Regions from separate parts of the Comamonas sp. A23 genome, predicted to be linked through region 1. Evidence: predicted binding sites of a transcription regulator. Region 1 holds the regulator's gene; each other region holds the start of a gene.
The links. Region 1 encodes LexA, which represses DNA repair genes until DNA is damaged. Its sites were predicted from a motif close to ACTGTATNNNNATACAGT; they were not measured.
Positions count from the first base shown of each region.

Region 2: the regulator LexA is predicted to act here: its motif matches at 1,968-1,985, upstream of recA (recombinase RecA).
Region 3: the regulator LexA is predicted to act here: its motif matches at 2,384-2,401, upstream of EIC84_RS04675 (DNA topoisomerase IV subunit B).
Region 4: the regulator LexA is predicted to act here: its motif matches at 2,339-2,356, upstream of imuA (translesion DNA synthesis-associated protein ImuA).

Region 1 covers NZ_RSDT01000006.1:103,798-107,957, forward strand. The annotation lists gene kdsB (3-deoxy-manno-octulosonate cytidylyltransferase) at 1-174, shown strand, start outside; gene adk (adenylate kinase) at 565-1,221, shown strand; gene EIC84_RS14935 (asparaginase) at 1,497-2,477, opposite strand; gene lexA (transcriptional repressor LexA) at 2,560-3,231, shown strand; gene EIC84_RS26610 (hypothetical protein) at 3,572-3,823, shown strand.
Region 2 covers NZ_RSDT01000004.1:316,745-320,904, reverse strand. The annotation lists gene EIC84_RS12755 (hypothetical protein) at 1-78, opposite strand, end outside; gene recX (recombination regulator RecX) at 141-617, opposite strand; gene recA (recombinase RecA) at 801-1,910, opposite strand; gene EIC84_RS12740 (MarR family winged helix-turn-helix transcriptional regulator) at 2,049-2,540, shown strand; gene EIC84_RS12735 (response regulator transcription factor) at 2,667-3,344, shown strand; gene EIC84_RS12730 (sensor histidine kinase) at 3,455-4,160, shown strand, end outside.
Region 3 covers NZ_RSDT01000002.1:52,427-56,586, reverse strand. The annotation lists gene EIC84_RS04685 (SDR family oxidoreductase) at 1-628, opposite strand, end outside; gene EIC84_RS26530 (hypothetical protein) at 671-802, opposite strand; gene EIC84_RS04680 (MFS transporter) at 819-2,015, opposite strand; gene EIC84_RS04675 (DNA topoisomerase IV subunit B) at 2,435-4,160, shown strand, end outside.
Region 4 covers NZ_RSDT01000001.1:785,670-789,829, reverse strand. The annotation lists gene EIC84_RS03680 (hypothetical protein) at 1-1,397, opposite strand, end outside; gene imuA (translesion DNA synthesis-associated protein ImuA) at 1,399-2,322, opposite strand; gene EIC84_RS03670 (HD-GYP domain-containing protein) at 2,606-3,958, opposite strand; gene EIC84_RS03665 (3-oxoacid CoA-transferase subunit B) at 4,154-4,160, opposite strand, start outside.

The sequences.
Region 1 (4,160 bases):
CGCGAGTTCCCGCAACTGGCACCTGCACCGACCGAAGCCATGGAGCAGCTGGAGCAGCTGCGCGCCCTCTGGCACGGCCACCGCATTGCCGTGCATATCACGCCCGATGCACCGGGTGCCGGCGTCGACACGCCCGAAGACCTGGAGCGCGTGCGCGCTGTTTTTGCTGTTTGAGAAAAAGACCTGCGCACTTTGGCGACACCGGTCCGCAGGCCGTCTTCTTCCAGGGCTGCTCAGGCATCAAGCCGGCAGCAGCCCCGTCGGCCAGAGCAACCCCAAAGGGCCCTGGGCCAGTCCAGGAAAGCGCTGATCGCTATACTTTCCGCATAGTCCGAATAGCATATGTAACGGCTTCGGCACCTGGATTACAACTACAGCAATCGCGTTTGCAGCGGATACATGCCTTCAATTGGCCGCACTTGTGACAGCCTTGACTGAATTGTGTAAGCCTGTGTTGGTCTTGTGCGTGCTATCCTTGCCCGCGAAAAAATACGGCCCGGGGACTACGGACGACCACCCGTCTGCCTGGGCCAGCAAGAATTTCTACTCTCCTCAAGGATTTCCATGAAACTGATTTTGTTGGGTGCACCCGGCGCCGGCAAAGGCACTCAGGCGGCCTTCATTTGCCAAAAGTACGGTATCCCTCAAATCTCCACGGGCGACATGCTGCGCGCCGCCGTCAAGGCTGGCACCCCTCTGGGTCTGCAAGCCAAGGCCGTGATGGACGCCGGCCAGCTGGTCAGCGACGATCTGATCATCAACCTGGTCAAGGAACGCATTGCTCAGCCCGACTGCGCCAAGGGCTTCCTGTTTGACGGCTTCCCCCGCACCATCCCCCAGGCCGACGCCATGAAGGCCGCCGGCGTGAAGCTGGACTATGTGCTGGAAATCGACGTGCCCTTCGACGCCATCATCGAACGCATGAGCGGCCGCCGCAGCCACCCCGCCTCGGGCCGCACCTACCATGTCAAGTTCAACCCTCCCAAGGTGGAAGGCAAGGACGACGTGACCGGTGAAGACCTGGTTCAGCGCGAAGACGACAAGGAAGAAACCGTCAAGAAGCGCCTGGACGTCTACAGCAGCCAGACACGTCCTCTGGTGGACTACTACAGCAACTGGGCCAAGGCCGATGCAGCAGCGGCCCCCAAGTACCGCGCCATCAGCGGCACAGGCAGCGTGGAAGAAATCACCGAACGCGCTCTGGCCGCTCTGGCTTCCTGATCGCCCTGATCACTCGCTCATGGAGCCTTGCCGACTTTCGCGGCCAGGCATCTCTGGGCAAAAAAGGCCGGAGTCTTCACCGGCCTTTTTTGTTTTTGAAGCTCGCGCTCCCGGCCTTCCGGCCGACATCAGTCCGGTGCGGAAAAGCTGTACCAGGGATGGCGCTGGAGCCATCAATATTCATAGCTTCCCGCGCCTACATTCATTGGATTTCAGAGCAAAACACCATAAATACTCTTTATCAATGAGGGCTAGCAGCTCTCATAACAAGAGCATCAATCCAATGCGTGAGGCCAGCCCATCAGCTCCAGCATCAGGCTGATTCTGGCCTTGGCCGCCGGCAGGCTGCTCACACGGCCATCCCCCGCTCCCTCGGCCTGCACCACCTGCCCCTCCTCGCACCGGGTCGTGATGCGCAAAGCCATGCCCTGCGCCTGCGCCCAGTCCAGGGCTGACCCCAATGCCTGATGGACCGTGCCATTGCCCGTGCCCACCACCACCACGGCACGCACGCCTGCCGCATACCAGGCCTGCATCACCGCCAGAGCTACGGCACTGTTGCAGCCCGCATGACTGTGCAGCAGCTCCACCAGGGGCCAGTGATCTGCGGGCGGTAAAGCGATTGCAGTGGAGCTGGCCGCAACGACCGGCAGCCCGCCTGTTGCCCAGCGCAGCCGCCCCTCTTCCACCCAGCCCTGCGGGCCGGCACCACTGCCATCGAAGGCATCCACACGATAAGGATGCACCTTGCGCACCTGGCGTGCACTGAACACCCGGCCCGCCACCACGGCAAGCACACCGCGGCCAGCAGCCTGCATGTCGGCCGCACAGGCCACGGCATCGCGCAGATTGCCGGGGCCGTCAGCCGAAATGGCTGTGGCCGGGCGCATGGCGCAGGTCAGCACCACGGGCTTTGCCGGGTGCAGAACACATTGCAGAAACCAGGCGGTTTCCTCCAGCGTGTCGGTGCCATGGGTGATCACGATGCCGCTCACGTCATCACGAGCGAGCAGCTCGGCACATCGCAGCGCGAGTGCATGCCAGGTCGCGTGATCCATATCCTTGCTGTCCAGCTGCGCCAGCTGCTCCACCTGCAGCGATGCAGAAGCAACGCGCTCCAGGTCCGGCACGGCCTGCAGCAGCTGAGCCACGCCCAGTTGGGCCGCACGGTAGCCCACACTGGTGCCCGCCTGCTCGGCGACACCGGCAATCGTGCCACCGGTGCCCAGAATGACGATATTTTTGTCACGTTCCACTTGCAGTCCTCTTCAAACTGATTAAAAATACAGGTACTGGATGAACACACAGTATTCATCATCGATCGATCAAGGAATGCCCATGGACCACCCCAAGCTCACTCCCCGCCAGCAGCAGATTCTGGACCTCATCCAGTCCAGCATCGCTCGCACGGGTGCGCCCCCTACCCGGGCCGAGATTGCCAGCACCTTTGGCTTCAAGTCGGCCAATGCTGCAGAAGAGCATTTGCAGGCACTGGCCCGCAAGGGCGTCATAGATCTGGTCAGCGGCACATCGCGCGGCATTCGCCTGCGCGCCGATACCGTGCGCACCATCAATGCTGCACGCGGTGCCAGCTTTGCGCTGCCGCTCACAGCCCTGGCCCCGCTGGTGCTTCCCCTGGTCGGCCGCGTCGCTGCCGGCTCGCCTATTCTGGCCCAGGAACATATCGATCAGAGCTATTCGGTCGAGCCCAGCCTGTTTGCCGCCAAGCCCGATTACCTGCTCAAGGTCCGCGGAATGTCCATGCGTGACGCGGGCATCATGGACGGCGACCTGTTGGCGGTACAGGCTACGCATGAAGCGCGCAACGGCCAGATTGTGGTGGCCCGCCTCGGTGACGACGTGACCGTCAAACGCTTCAAGCGCACACCTCAAGGCATCGAGCTGCTGCCCGAGAACCCCGACTACAAGATCATTCACGTCGATCCTGAAGAGCCATTCGCCATCGAAGGCCTGGCCGTAGGCCTTATCCGCAACAGCATGTTCATGTAACGGGCAGACGGCGTCCCTCCGCCTATGCAGCGGAGGCACCGGGCCTCTTTCCCTCTCAAGCCCAGGTGGTAGGCGCGCAGCCGTTGAGCTTCGCCCTGGGCGGAGCTTTGCCTGAAAAACGCAATCCTGCCCTTATCCATGCCGCAAGGTCATCAAGAGGAGTTGCCAAATGGGATTCGCCACATCACTGCAGGCTTTGACACGCCTGACCCTTAAAGGGCAGCCTGCCACGCTGTCGCTCAACCCGAACTTCTGCTCTGATGATGCAAGCGAAGCCGCTGCAGAACCTGTATCCTTCACTACCAATCGCCCAAAGGCGAAGCAGATCAGCATTCCTGTCATGCGCGCCAACCGCGGCCGCATTCGTCTAGGCAGCAATACGCTTTGTCCTCAGGCCTTTGCAGCGACACCAGAGCTGCAATCGCCAATAACCGACGAGTCTAGGCAAGCAGCTTCTCCACGACTTCTCAAGATCGTGCAGCGTGAGCCGCGCAGTCAGCCCGAATGCCTGCTGATCTGCGGACGCATGGCCGATGTCTGTGCCGCGCTGGAGCCTATGGCACTCCATGAGCAAGCAGCCCCGCAAGTCTGAAAGCTCAGTGAGGTTTGACTGCTTGCACTCGTGCAGCTCCGAGCCCGACCCGCGATAGGCCTGCAGGCGATGCAACAAAGCTTCCATTGCATCCAACAGGAAGCCACATCAACGCTCTTGGCCCATCGGCCGGCAGATATGGCGCCAGACAACTCTGCCAGCAGTGCATAGGCAAAAACTCGATGTCGCCAGAGCAGGCCCTCCGTATTGGCGCCGAACGATCTGGATCGCCATGTAAATTATTTGCTGATGTTCTGCCTGTGCCTGTCCGCCGGAACGCATTTCGCACAAGCCTCGCAGCCTTCTAAACTCCTTGTCAGGCGCGAATATGCGTCAG
Region 2 (4,160 bases), on a different contig from region 1:
GCCCAGCAGCGATTTTCCGGCACTCAGGCCCACGCGCAGGGCGGATGGGGCGTCAGGGGGTTGCGAAGCAGTCAGCACGTGGGTCCCTCCGATGTGAGAAGCTGTTGCCGCCGCAAGCGGGCAGGGAGCGGGCTGCCGCCTCAGTCCTCGTCCTCGCTGTCGGGTGCAGGGGAGTATGGGGCATCGCGCAGCACGCGTGAAGCCACGCTGGACGAAAAGCCGCGCGAAGCCAGAAAGCGCAGCTGCCTGGCCTTTTCCTTGAGGTCGACGGGCACGCTGCCAAAACGCTTGCGCCACAGCTCGCGCGCACGCTGCAGCTCACTGCCGCGCAGTTGCTCGCCCGCCTGGCGCACGGTCTCGTCATCCAGCCCCTTGCTGCGCAGATCATGCACCAGACGCGCTGCGCCATAACGGCCGGCCTTGCTGCGCAGGACAGACTCGACCACGCGCTCCACGCTGATGAAGCCCCGCTGCTCCAGCTCGTCGAGCACGGCATTCAGATCGTCGCCCTCCTCCACATGGGCGGCCAGCTTGCGCTGCAGCTCCAGCCGCGAATGCTCGCGCTGCGCCAGCAGCTTGAGGGCGCGGCCTTTGAGTGAAAGCTTGGCAAAGCTCACGACGCATCTCCAGAAACAAAAAGGCGCAGGACGAACCTGCGCAAAGATGGCAAACCTTTTAAGCAATGAGGCCCGCACTCAAACACTGGCGTTCACCAAGCCAGGGACATCAAGCAAGGGCCGCACCGCAGCGAGGATGTCGTCCCCTTTCGCGAAAGGCGCATGGCGCCTCAGCGGGAAGAATCAGCCTTCAATCACTCCGTCCTTGTCCACCTTGCCCTTGCCGCCCTTGGCAGGCTTGGCTTCGGCAGTCGCTGCACCGTCCACGGGCAGCAGCTTGATGCCCAGGCTCTCGCGGACCTTGTTTTCGATTTCGATGGCCAGCGCAGGGTTCTCGCGCAGGAATTCACGCGAGTTGTCGCGGCCCTGGCCGATTTTTTCGCCGTTGTAGGCATACCAGGCACCGCTCTTTTCCAGAATCTTGGCGTTCACGCCCATGTCCAGAATCTCGCCTTCGCGGCTGATGCCTTCGCCAAACAGAATGTCGAACTCTGCCGTCTTGAAGGGGGGCGAGACCTTGTTCTTCACGACCTTGACCTTGGTTTCGTTGCCGATGGCCTCGTCGCCCTTCTTGATGGTGCCGGTGCGGCGGATATCCAGACGCACGGAGGCATAGAACTTCAGCGCATTGCCACCGGTGGTGGTCTCGGGCGAGCCGAACATCACGCCGATCTTCATGCGGATCTGGTTGATGAAGATGACCATGCAGTTGGTCTTCTTGATGGTGGCCGTCAGCTTGCGCAGGGCCTGGCTCATCAGACGGGCCTGCAGACCGGGCAGGGCATCGCCCATCTCGCCTTCGATTTCAGCCTTGGGCGTCAATGCGGCCACCGAGTCGATGACGATCAGGTCCACGGCACCCGAACGCACCAGACTGTCGCAGATTTCCAGAGCCTGCTCACCGGTGTCGGGCTGGCTGATCAGCACGTCGCTGAGGTTCACGCCCAGCTTCTGGGCATAGCTGGTGTCCAGCGCATGTTCGGCGTCGATAAAGGCGCAGGTGCCGCCCTGCTTTTGCATCTCGGCAATGACCTGCAGCGTCAGCGTGGTCTTGCCCGAGGATTCGGGACCGTAGATTTCGATCACGCGGCCGCGGGGCAGACCACCTACGCCCAGCGCGATGTCCAGACCCAGGGAGCCGGTGGAAACGACCTGAATGTCTTCGATGGCTTCACCTTCACCGAGCTTCATGATGGTGCCCTTGCCGAACTGCTTTTCGATCTGGGCCAGGGCTGCAGCCAGGGCTTTGGCTTTTTCGCTGTTGGCGTCGTTGGTCTTGGCGATGGCGTTCATATCAGGCTCCGAAGTAGGTGAATGACTGTCTGTGGCCAGTCCTGTTTTTGCATTCAGGCTGGATGCTTGAACAGTAGTTTAGATGCGGATACTGCAGATTTATTTAAATATTTAGTCAGTTTGCCTTACTATTTATCCATGTCAGAAATCGCCCCCGTCACCCCGCCCGCCGATGCCTGGCGCCAGACCCATCTGGGCCGTTTGCTGGGCCATGCCATGCGCCGCTTCGATGCGCGCGTGCTGCAGCTCATGGCGCGTGCGGTGGAGGTGCCGCTGGCGCTATCCAATCTGGCGGCGCGCAACAAGGTAGGAGCGGCCCATATCCACATCACGCGCCATCTGTCGCTGGCTGGCGACCGGCTCACCGATCTGGCCGACAAGGCCGGCATGACCAAACAGGCCATGGCCGATCTGGTGGCGCAGTGCGAAGCCTGGGGCCTGGTCACGCGCGAGGCCGACCCACATGATGCGCGCGCCAGGCGCGTGCGCTTCACCGATGCGGGTCTGGCCTGGCTGCAGGCTTTTCACGACGCCGTAAGCCAGGCCGAAGCCGAATTTCGCGAAGCCGTGGGTGCGGATGTGGCCACCGTGGTCGCGCTGGGCCTGGAAGCCTATGCCGAAGGCTACTGAGATTCTGTATTGACGCCTTCTTGACGCCTATGAGCGGCTGTCGAGAATTGCCCCGAACGGCCATGAGCCATCCCTACAATGGCAGCAAAAGTGCAAACAGGCACACATAACAAGCAGGAGACACACATGCGCATACTGATTGCCGAAGACGACCAGGTGCTGGCGGATGGCCTGCTGCGCACGCTGCGCAGCTCGGGCGCCGTCGTCAGCCATGTGGCCAACGGCAGCGAGGCCGATACCGCCTTGCTGACCAGCAGCGAATTCGATTTGCTGATTCTCGATCTGGGCCTGCCAAAGGTGCACGGCCTGGAAGTGCTCAAGCGCCTGCGCGGGCGCGGCGATGCGCTGCCGGTGCTGATTCTCACGGCCGCCGATTCGATCGAAGAGCGCGTACAGGGCCTGGACTATGGTGCCGACGACTACATGGCCAAGCCGTTTGCGCTGTCCGAGCTGGAAGCGCGCGTGCGCGCCCTCACGCGTCGCGGCATGGGCGGCGCCAGCTCCACCATCAAGCATGGCCCGCTGGTCTATGACCAGACCGGCCGGGTCGCCACCATCGACGGCAAGATGGTGGAGCTGTCGGCGCGCGAGCTGGGCCTGCTGGAGGTGCTGCTGCAGCGCGCAGGCCGCCTGGTCAGCAAGGACCAACTGGTGGAGCGCCTGTGCGAATGGGGCGAGGAGGTGAGCAACAATGCCATCGAGGTCTATATCCACCGGCTGCGCAAGAAAATCGAGAAAGGCCCGATCCGCATCGCCACCGTGCGCGGCCTCGGTTACTGCCTGGAAAAGATAGCACCCCCCTGAGCGGCTGCGCCTAGGCGGCCCCGCCGCTTCCCCCGAGGGGGACGATGGCCTTTGCTGCGGGGCGGCCCTTGCTGGCCATCCCTGAGTTGGAATACGCCAGTTTTACAAGCATGAAAATTTTTCAGCGTGAGCAGCGATCCCTCTTCGGCGAGATCCTCGACTGGATGCTCACGCCGCTGCTGCTGCTCTGGCCCGTGAGCCTGGCACTGACCTGGCTGGTGGCCCAGGGCCTGGCCAACAAGCCCTTCGATCGCGCGCTGGAGTACAACGCCCAGGCCCTGGCTCAGCTGGTCATCGTGCAGCGCGGCAAGGTGCAGTTCAATCTGCCGCAGTCGGCCAGCGAGATCCTGCGCGCCGATGAATCGGACACGGTGTTCTTCCAGGTCAGCGGCACCAGGGGCGAATATCTGGCCGGCGAGCGCGACCTGCCGCGCCCGCCCTCCGTCGACGAGGACACGCCCACCGGCTCGGTGCTGCTGCGCGATGAGGAATACAAGGGCATTGACCTGCGCGTGGCCTATATCTGGGTGCGCATGCCGCTGCCCGGCGAGCCCAACGCCCTGGTGCAGGTCGCGGAAACACGCGAAAAGCGCAGCGTGCTGGCCACGGAAATCATCAAGGGCGTGATGCTGCCGCAGTTTGTCATCCTGCCGCTGGCCGCCCTGCTGGTCTGGCTGGCGCTGGCGCGCGGCATCAAGCCGCTGCACCGGCTGGAGGAGCGCATCCGCGCGCGCAAGCCCGAGGATCTCTCGCCCATCAACCACAAGGATGTGCCGCTGGAGGTGGTGCCGCTGGTCGATTCGGTCAACGATCTGC
Region 3 (4,160 bases), on a different contig from region 1:
TGAGGCCGCTGACGCCTGCGGCCTCGCCTCTGGCGTTGTAGCCGTGGTAGCGGATGCGCGTATCCACCACGCCGGGGTAGGCCGTGGTCACGCTCACGCCAGCGGGTTTGAGCTCGATGCGCAGGGCTTCGAAGAAGCCGGCCATGGCGAACTTGCTGGCGCTGTAGGCCGTGCGACCCGGCACGCCGATCAGACCGGCCAGCGAAGACACGGCGACGATGGAGCCCTGGCTGGCCTTGAGGTGCGGCAGCGCCGCATGGGTGCACCAGACGCTGCCCCAGAGGTTGATGCGCATCAACCTCTCATACCAGCCCAGGTCTTGTGCGCTGACCTGTTCAAAGAGCGCATGGGCCGAGACCCCGGCGTTGTTGATCAGGGCGTCCAGCCCGCCAAACTGCTGCACGGCTGCGTCGATCAGCGCGCGGCACTGGGCCTCTTCGCTCACATCGGTGGGAACTGTCAGCACCTGCGCCCCCAGGGCCCGGCATTGTTCTGCCACGGCCTGCAGGTTGCCTGCATTGCGTGCGGCCAGCGTCAGCTGCAGCCGGCTTTGATGGGTTTGCGCCAGCTGGCGGGCCATTTCGGCGCCTATGCCGTCCGAGGCTCCGGTGATGATGATGCGGGCCATGCTCTCTCCCGGCCATGCCGCCCGGGCAGCTTGCCCAAGAGCTCAGAAGCAGGCCCAGACCTGGTCTGCGAGTGTGAGCATGAATTCCGGTTGCAGATACAGGGCAAACACCGCCAGCAGCAGCACGAGCACGGCACACCAGATAGAGATGCGTTGCCAGAGTTTGAGCGGCATGGTGGTGTCTCCGGTATCAGGCTGCGCTGGGCGAGCTGCGCACAATGGCGGCCTCGCGCACGGGCAGGTTGACGATGGCGGCAAAAATGCCCAGGGCAATCGAGATGTACCAGACCATATCGTAGTTGCCGTTGATATCGTAGAGATAGCCGCCCAGCCATACGCCCAGGAAGCTGCCGATCTGGTGGCTGAAAAAGACAAAGCCGCCCAGCATGGACAGATGCTGCACGCCGAAGATCTGGGCGATGGTGGCATTGGTCAGCGGCACGGTGGACAGCCACAGAAAGCCCATGGCGGCGCAGAAGGCATAGACCGACCAGGGCGACAGCGGTGCCAGCAAAAAGGCCACGGTGGCCACCGAGCGCAGACCGTAGATGCCCGACAGCAGGTAGCGCTTGGGCAGCTTCTGGCCCAGATTGCCGGCCAGATAGGTGCCGAAGATATTGAACAGGCCGACCAGTGCCAGCGAATAGCTGGCCACATGGGGCGCCATGCCGAAGTCCTTCAGATAGCTGGGCATGTGCACCCCGATGAACATGACCTGGAAGCCGCAGACAAAGTAGCCCGCCATCAGCAGCAGAAAGCTGGGGTAGGTCCAGGCTTCCCTGAGCGCCTGGCCCACGGTCTGCTCGCGCTTGATGGGCGTGCTGCCGCCAAAGCCCGGCTCGCGCAGGCCAAAGGCCAGGGCGGCGATCAGCAGCGCGAACAGCGCCAGTATCAACAAGGCATTGGACCAGCCGAACTGCGCGATCAGCTTGCCCTCCACGGGCACCATGAAGAACTGGCCGAACGAGCCTGCCGCCGCGGCCACGCCCATGGCCCAGCTGCGCCGCGCCACCGGAATCTGGCGGCCCAGCACGCCGTAGATCACGGCATAGGTGGTGCCGGCCTGGGCCGCGCCGATCAGCACGCCGGCGGTCAGCAAAAACACGGTGGCATCGGGAGACAGCGCCATGCCGGCCAGGCCCAGGGCATAGAGGATGGAGCCGCCGATCAGCACCTTGAAGGCGCCGATGCGGTCGGCCAGCATGCCGACGAAGATGCCCAAGATGCCCCAGGACAGGTTCTGCACGGCAATGGCCAGGGAGAAGTTCTCGCGCGTCCAGCCCATCTCCTGGGTAATGGGTTGCAGCCACAGGCCGAAGCCGTGGCGTATGCCCATGGAGAGCGTGACGATGGCGCCACCGCACAGAAGAATCTGCGCCATGGACATGGGGGCTTGAGTTGTCTTTGTAGTCATGCCGTGTGTGCGAAAAAAGGCTTGGGGTGCGGTCAACTTGCCACTTTAACGAAACAAGCTGTTTTGCGCCTGCACAGGCCGTCACATGCGTGGCAGGCTGCCCTGCCAGAATGCGTGACCGGCAAGCTGCGGCGCGGGAGCCGCAGCCGGGCAGAAAAAAATAAAAAGTGAGCGCTTTGCGCAATCTGCGTAATGGATATCGATTTGAAACTATCCATAACGCATGAATGGCAAGCGGTAAATGCTATTGTTTTCAGAGTGTCCGCAGCGATGAAGACCCGGTAAAAACACGTTGCCAAGACAGATGTTCGGGCTTTGTGCAAGAGTATTGGGAGTAAACAACTGTGAATTTATCCAGCTCTCACTCGGAGAGGCTACTACAATCCGCCCCCATGGCAGTCAAACCGTCCAACGAATATTCCGAAGGCTCGATCCGCGTTCTCAAGGGTCTGGAGCCTGTCAAACAGCGTCCTGGCATGTATACGCGCACCGACAACCCCCTGCACATCCTGCAGGAGGTGATCGACAACGCGGCCGACGAGGCGCTTGCCGGCTACGGCAAGAAAATCAAATTCACCATGCACGCCGACGGCTCCTACAGCGTGGAGGACGACGGGCGCGGCATTCCCTTCGGTCTGCACCCCGAGGAAAAGGCGCCCGTGGTGGAGCTGGTCTTCACGCGCTTGCACGCGGGCGGCAAGTTCGACAAGGGCAATGGCGGCGCCTACAGCTTCTCGGGCGGTCTGCACGGCGTGGGCGTCTCGGTGACGAATGCGCTGGCCACACGTCTGGAGGTGCAGGTGCACCGCGACGGCCAGGTGGCCACGCTGGTGTTCTCGGGCGGCGATGTGATCGAGCCGCTCAAGGTGCGCCCTTTGCAGGCTGGCGAGCGCAAGCAGGGCACGACGGTACGTGCCTGGCCCGATGCCAAATACTTCGAATCCTCGGCCCTGCCCATGGGCGAGCTGGTGCATCTGCTGCGCAGCAAGGCCGTGCTCATGCCTGGCGTGGCCGTTTCGCTGATCAACGAAAAATCGCGTGACACCCAGAGCTGGCAGTTCAAGGGCGGTCTGCGCGACTATCTGGCGCAGAGCCTGCATGGCGAGCCCGTCATCCCCCTGTTCGAAGGCGAGGGCTTTGCCGACAAGAACAACGACAGCTTTGCCGAAGGCGAGGGCGCGGCCTGGTGCGTGGCCTTCACCGAAGACGGTGCGCCGCTGCGCGAAAGCTATGTCAACCTGATTCCCACCACCGCTGGCGGCACGCATGACAGCGGCCTGCGCGACGGCCTTTTCCAGGCCGTCAAGGCCTTCATCGACATGCACTCGCTGCTGCCCAAGGGCGTCAAGCTCATGCCCGACGACGTGTTTGCGCGCGCCAGCTATGTGCTCAATGCCAAGGTGCTCGATCCGCAGTTCCAGGGCCAGATCAAGGAGCGCCTGAACTCGCGCGATGCCGTGCGTCTGGTCTCGGGCTTTGTGCGCCCGGCGCTGGAGCTGTGGCTCAACGAGCATGTGGACTGGGGCAAGAAGCTGGCCGAGATCGCCATCAAGGCCGCCCAGACGCGCCAGAAGGCCGGCCAGAAGGTGGAAAAGCGCAAGGGCAGCGGCGTGGCCGTGCTGCCCGGCAAGCTGACCGATTGCGAGAGCAAGGATATAGCCGTCAACGAGGTGTTTCTGGTCGAGGGCGACTCTGCCGGCGGCAGCGCCAAGATGGGCCGCGACAAGGAAACCCAGGCCATCCTGCCGCTGCGCGGCAAGGTGCTCAACACCTGGGAGGTGGACCGCGACCGGCTGTTCGCCAACAACGAAATCCACGATATCTCGGTGGCGATCGGCGTGGACCCGCATGGCCCCAATGACGAGCCAGACCTGTCCGGCCTGCGCTACGGCAAGATCTGCATTCTCTCGGATGCGGACGTGGACGGCTCGCACATCCAGGTGCTGCTGCTGACGCTGTTCTTCAAGCATTTCCCCAAGCTCATCGAAGCCGGCCACATCCATGTGGCGCTGCCGCCGCTGTTCCGGGTGGACGTGCCGGCGCGCGGCAAAAAGCCCGCCATCAAGGTCTATGCGCTCGATGCGGGCGAGCTCGATGCCATCATCGAAAAATGCGCCA
Region 4 (4,160 bases), on a different contig from region 1:
CAGACATGGCCGACCACGGCGTTATAGGCCACGAAATAGTCACGCACGGCCAGGCCGGCCGGCGCGCCGGCCTGGGCATCGCCAGCCGCATCCCACCAGCCGGACTCCAGCCTGTAGGGCCCGGCCCTGAGCTGCAGCGGCCCATGCCATTGGGGACGATTGCCCTGCACGGGCAAGGCCTGGGGCTTGGACAACAGCCAGGGCGGCCACAGGGCTTGCCAGGGGTCGGCACAGCCGGTCTGACGGCGTGGCCCGAAGCCGGCTCCCACCTCGGCCCTGGTGCCGCCTGGCTTCTGGCTCTGCAGCAGCTTCGCCGCAGCTTGCCAGCACTGCATCTGCTCGGGCCGGTGATCGGCCAGCGGCCGCACCATTTGCACGGCTTCCTCGCCCCAGCGGGCGCTCAGGCGCTCCACCCATTCATGCCAGGCCAGGCTGTCCGACGGGCTCTGGCCCTGGACGGCAGGCAGACAGCTCAGCGGCTCTGCCGCCCAGGCAACCGTCTCCAGCGCCTGCAACTCCAGCATGTCCACGGGGGCGCGCCAGCGCTGCTGACCCAGGTGCTCACGCAACAGGCGCTGCAAATGCGCCATGCCCTGCGTGGGCTGGGCCGTGCGGATGACAAGCGCTTCCCAGGCCGGAAGCTCCTGGCCGTCGATACGACGCAGATCATGGTGCCAGCGCAATCGCAGCGCCAGCACCGCATGGTGACGGGCCTGCAACCAGGACTGCAGCGCGCGCAACAGCGGCTGCGCGGCATGGAGCACGGCATCGGCATGGTGAGCCGGATAACCCAGGTCGTGGCGCAGCAGGAATTGCTGGGGCAGTTGCAGCCACTCAAGCGGCTGGGGCCGCAGACCATAGGCCTCGTCGAGCGCACGCAAGGCCTTGGCTCCAATGCGGCGCGACAGTCCCGCGCGCGGCAGTGCGCGCACATCGCCCCAGCTACGGCAGCCCAGGCGCAGCAACACGGAGCTGTGCTGCTCCAGGGAGCTCAGCGTCCATAGCGGCAGCGCATCGGCATGCAGCGATGACTCGGACATGGACAGGGAAACAGGGATGGAGCCGCAAGGCCGGCCCTGCTGCAGCCGCAGCCGTGCCAAAGCCTGCCAGGCCGTGCCGCCTTGTCCGCGCAGCGGCTGCAATGCCCCATCCCCGCCCTCTGACTCATGGAAGCCGGCTTGGCGGGCTTGCGCAAAAGCATTGTCCAGCCGCGCCAGCAAGACCTCGGCTCCGCCCCAAAGACGCTGCACCATGCTGGTCTCCATGAGCAAGGCATCTTCGAGCAAGGCCACACGCGGCGAAAACTCCAGCGCCCACCAGCAGGCACTCTCGGGCGGCGGGCTTGACTCGCTCAGGCAGGCCAGAGGCCAGGCCATCCAGTGCTCTGCACTGCCCATCTCATGCCTCCGTCATCCAAGGCGAGGCCGTTGCAGGAGCGGCGGCTGTCATGCGTCCTTGCATGAGCATGGCAGCCTCCTCGCTCTGGCGCGCATGTCTTTGGGCCTGCGCCTGCAGCACGGGCTGCCAGGCCCACTGCGAAAGCGCGAGCTGTATGGGGCGCTCCAGCAAAGGTCCACGGCGCTTCAGTATCTGTATCCGCAAACCCGGCGCCTGCTGGGCAGCGGAGTCTGCCGTAACTCTCTCCAGTCTCAACCGCAATGCGACGGGGGAGCTGTGCGGCTCGGCCTGCAGCTCCTGCCATAACCACAGAGGCCGGCCCTGCGAAGCGGCGGCCAGCTGCAAGCGGCGCAGCGTGGACGCGGGAAGTTCGGGCAACCAGGCCAGCACCGCCAGCACATCCCGGCAATGCAGAGCCTGCTCGCAGGCCCAGGCCAGATCCTGGGCACTGCGCCCCGGCTGCACCGCGCACAGTCGCTTCGCGTCAATACCGGCGGCCTGCAAGGCCGGGGCAAAAGGCAGATAGGGTGGCGCCACCAGCACCAGTTGCCCCATCCGCGAATCCCCGAGTGAAGCCGCATGCTGCCGGACACGGGCGGCCAGCGCGGGCAACAGCAAGGCCCACTCCGCATGACAGTGCGCAGGTTGCTGCAGCTCAATCAAGGCATTGCCGGGCCAGCCGCCGCCCGGCAGCTCGGCATCCAGCGCAGCATGGCCGCTGGGCCAGACCTGAGGGCCGGCGCCGGCCTGCCAGTCCGTGCCGCGCCAGACACCTGGAATCCGTATGGCGGACAAAGGCGGGCTGCCCGCAACGGGCAGACCCGGCCGCACGCCCTGCCCTGCACCTGTTTGCTGCCGGACAGACTCCGTCATGCCGGGCGGTGAGCCAGGATGGGCCAAGGATGTCAGGGGCTGGGTGTACATGCGAAAGCTCTTGAATACTGTACAAATATACAGTTATTCAAGTTTCCGCGCAAAACAAGGCCTTAATATCGGCAGCAGATACGGTCGACTCTTGTAGATTGGACGTCGTGCGCTATCAAAAATACTTCTTCAGGATGGCGCAAGCAGACGCAGCAAAGCACGCCGCGCTGCGACGTGATGCACAGAGTTTTGAAGAAATACCGGTTTAGCGCCTGTCAATCAAGCGCCTGCAGCTATCAAACTTGAGGCCGGCCGTCCCGGGCGGAACTCGTGGTCGATGCCTTCAATTCAGCGACTGCCTGTCGGCATTCATGGCCGAGCTGCGGCCGGCCTGCGGCATCAGCTGAGCGCAGGCCTCGCACCATTCGGCCACGGCGACTTCCAGCGTGGAGCCGCCCTGCCCCAGCGTGGGCCAGCGGCGCAGGCAGTCGTTCATGATGGCCTGCAACAGCCACAGGGCCTCACGGTTGACCAGGGCCAGCTCACTCATGCCCAGGGCGTCATCCTTGAAATAGCTCAGCACATCCAGCTGCTGACTGGGGTGGGAGCCCGCTTCGGCCAGCTGCTTCTGCAGTTGTGCAAGATTAGTCTCCACAAGCACCGCCGCCTGCGCATCAGGCATTTGCTGCCAATGCTCGGGAAACTCGCGCCTGAGCTCGCTCCATTTGCGCAGCGCGGCCTCCAGCGCCGCGATGCTGTGCGAGAACTCGGCCTGCAGCGGCGCCAGCGGCTTGCCGGGACTGATTTCGTCGTAGAGCAGCGGCAAAATCAGGTGCACCAGATCGGCCGGATAGCTCTTGTGGTTCATGCGCAGCATGAGCGACAGGCGCTGGCCAGGCATATCCGTGAATTTCTCGAAGAAGGCCGAGACCACCTCGGCCAGCAGCAGCACCTGCCCCATGGGCGAAATGGCGTTGCCCTTGATGCCGCGCGGATAGCCGGAGCCATCCATGCGTTCATGGTGCTCAAGCACGGCGATTTCCACGGCGCGCGAATACAGTTCGGTGCTGCGCACCACCAGCATGGCCGTGACGGAATGCGCGACCAAATGCTTGCGTTCCTCGCCGCTCAAGCGGTGGTCCGGGTCGGTCCAGACCGGGTCCATATAGAGCATGCCTACATCGTGCAGCAGCGCGGCCGTGGCCAACGGCACGCATTCGCGCTCGGTCCAGCCGTTCTTGAGTGCCAGAAAGATCGCCACCAGCGTCATCTGCAGGCTGTGCTGGTAGAGGTCGGAGCGCTGCTCGCGCATGACGGTGAGCTTGAAGGCAATGGCCTGAGGCAGCAGCAAGCTCTTGAGCGGTGCCAGCAGACGCTCGACATCACCGATGGACGCCACCATGCGATGCAGCAGATCGACCTGCTCGCATTGCTGGCGCGCCAGAGCGACCAGGGATGCCACGTCGACCAGGTCGCCCGTGATCAGGTTGGCATCGATGGGGTCACGCAGCTTGTGCATGACCAGACGGTCATAGAGACGACTGTCAACACGTGTGCCTTTGTCCACCAATTTCATGCCCTTGTCGGTATAGATTGCATCGCCTGTCATGACCTCCGTATGCTCGGCCATATCGGTGACTGCGCGCAAAAAATGTACATCGGTCTCGTGCCCCTGCGCACCAGCGTTCTCACTCATCAAAGCGCTCTTTTTCTGTCTGCTCAATCAAACTCGATTGTTGCAGATTGCAATAATTTGTGGGCCACAATTAAAGCAAAAACAGCTTACATCGCTTGTTCTATCAACTCCGGTAGCTATTAATTCTGCTGATTCCGCAGAAAAAGCATAAAAAAGAACCGCCGCAGCGGTTCTTGCCCGGGAGCGCAGCGCCGCTTATTTC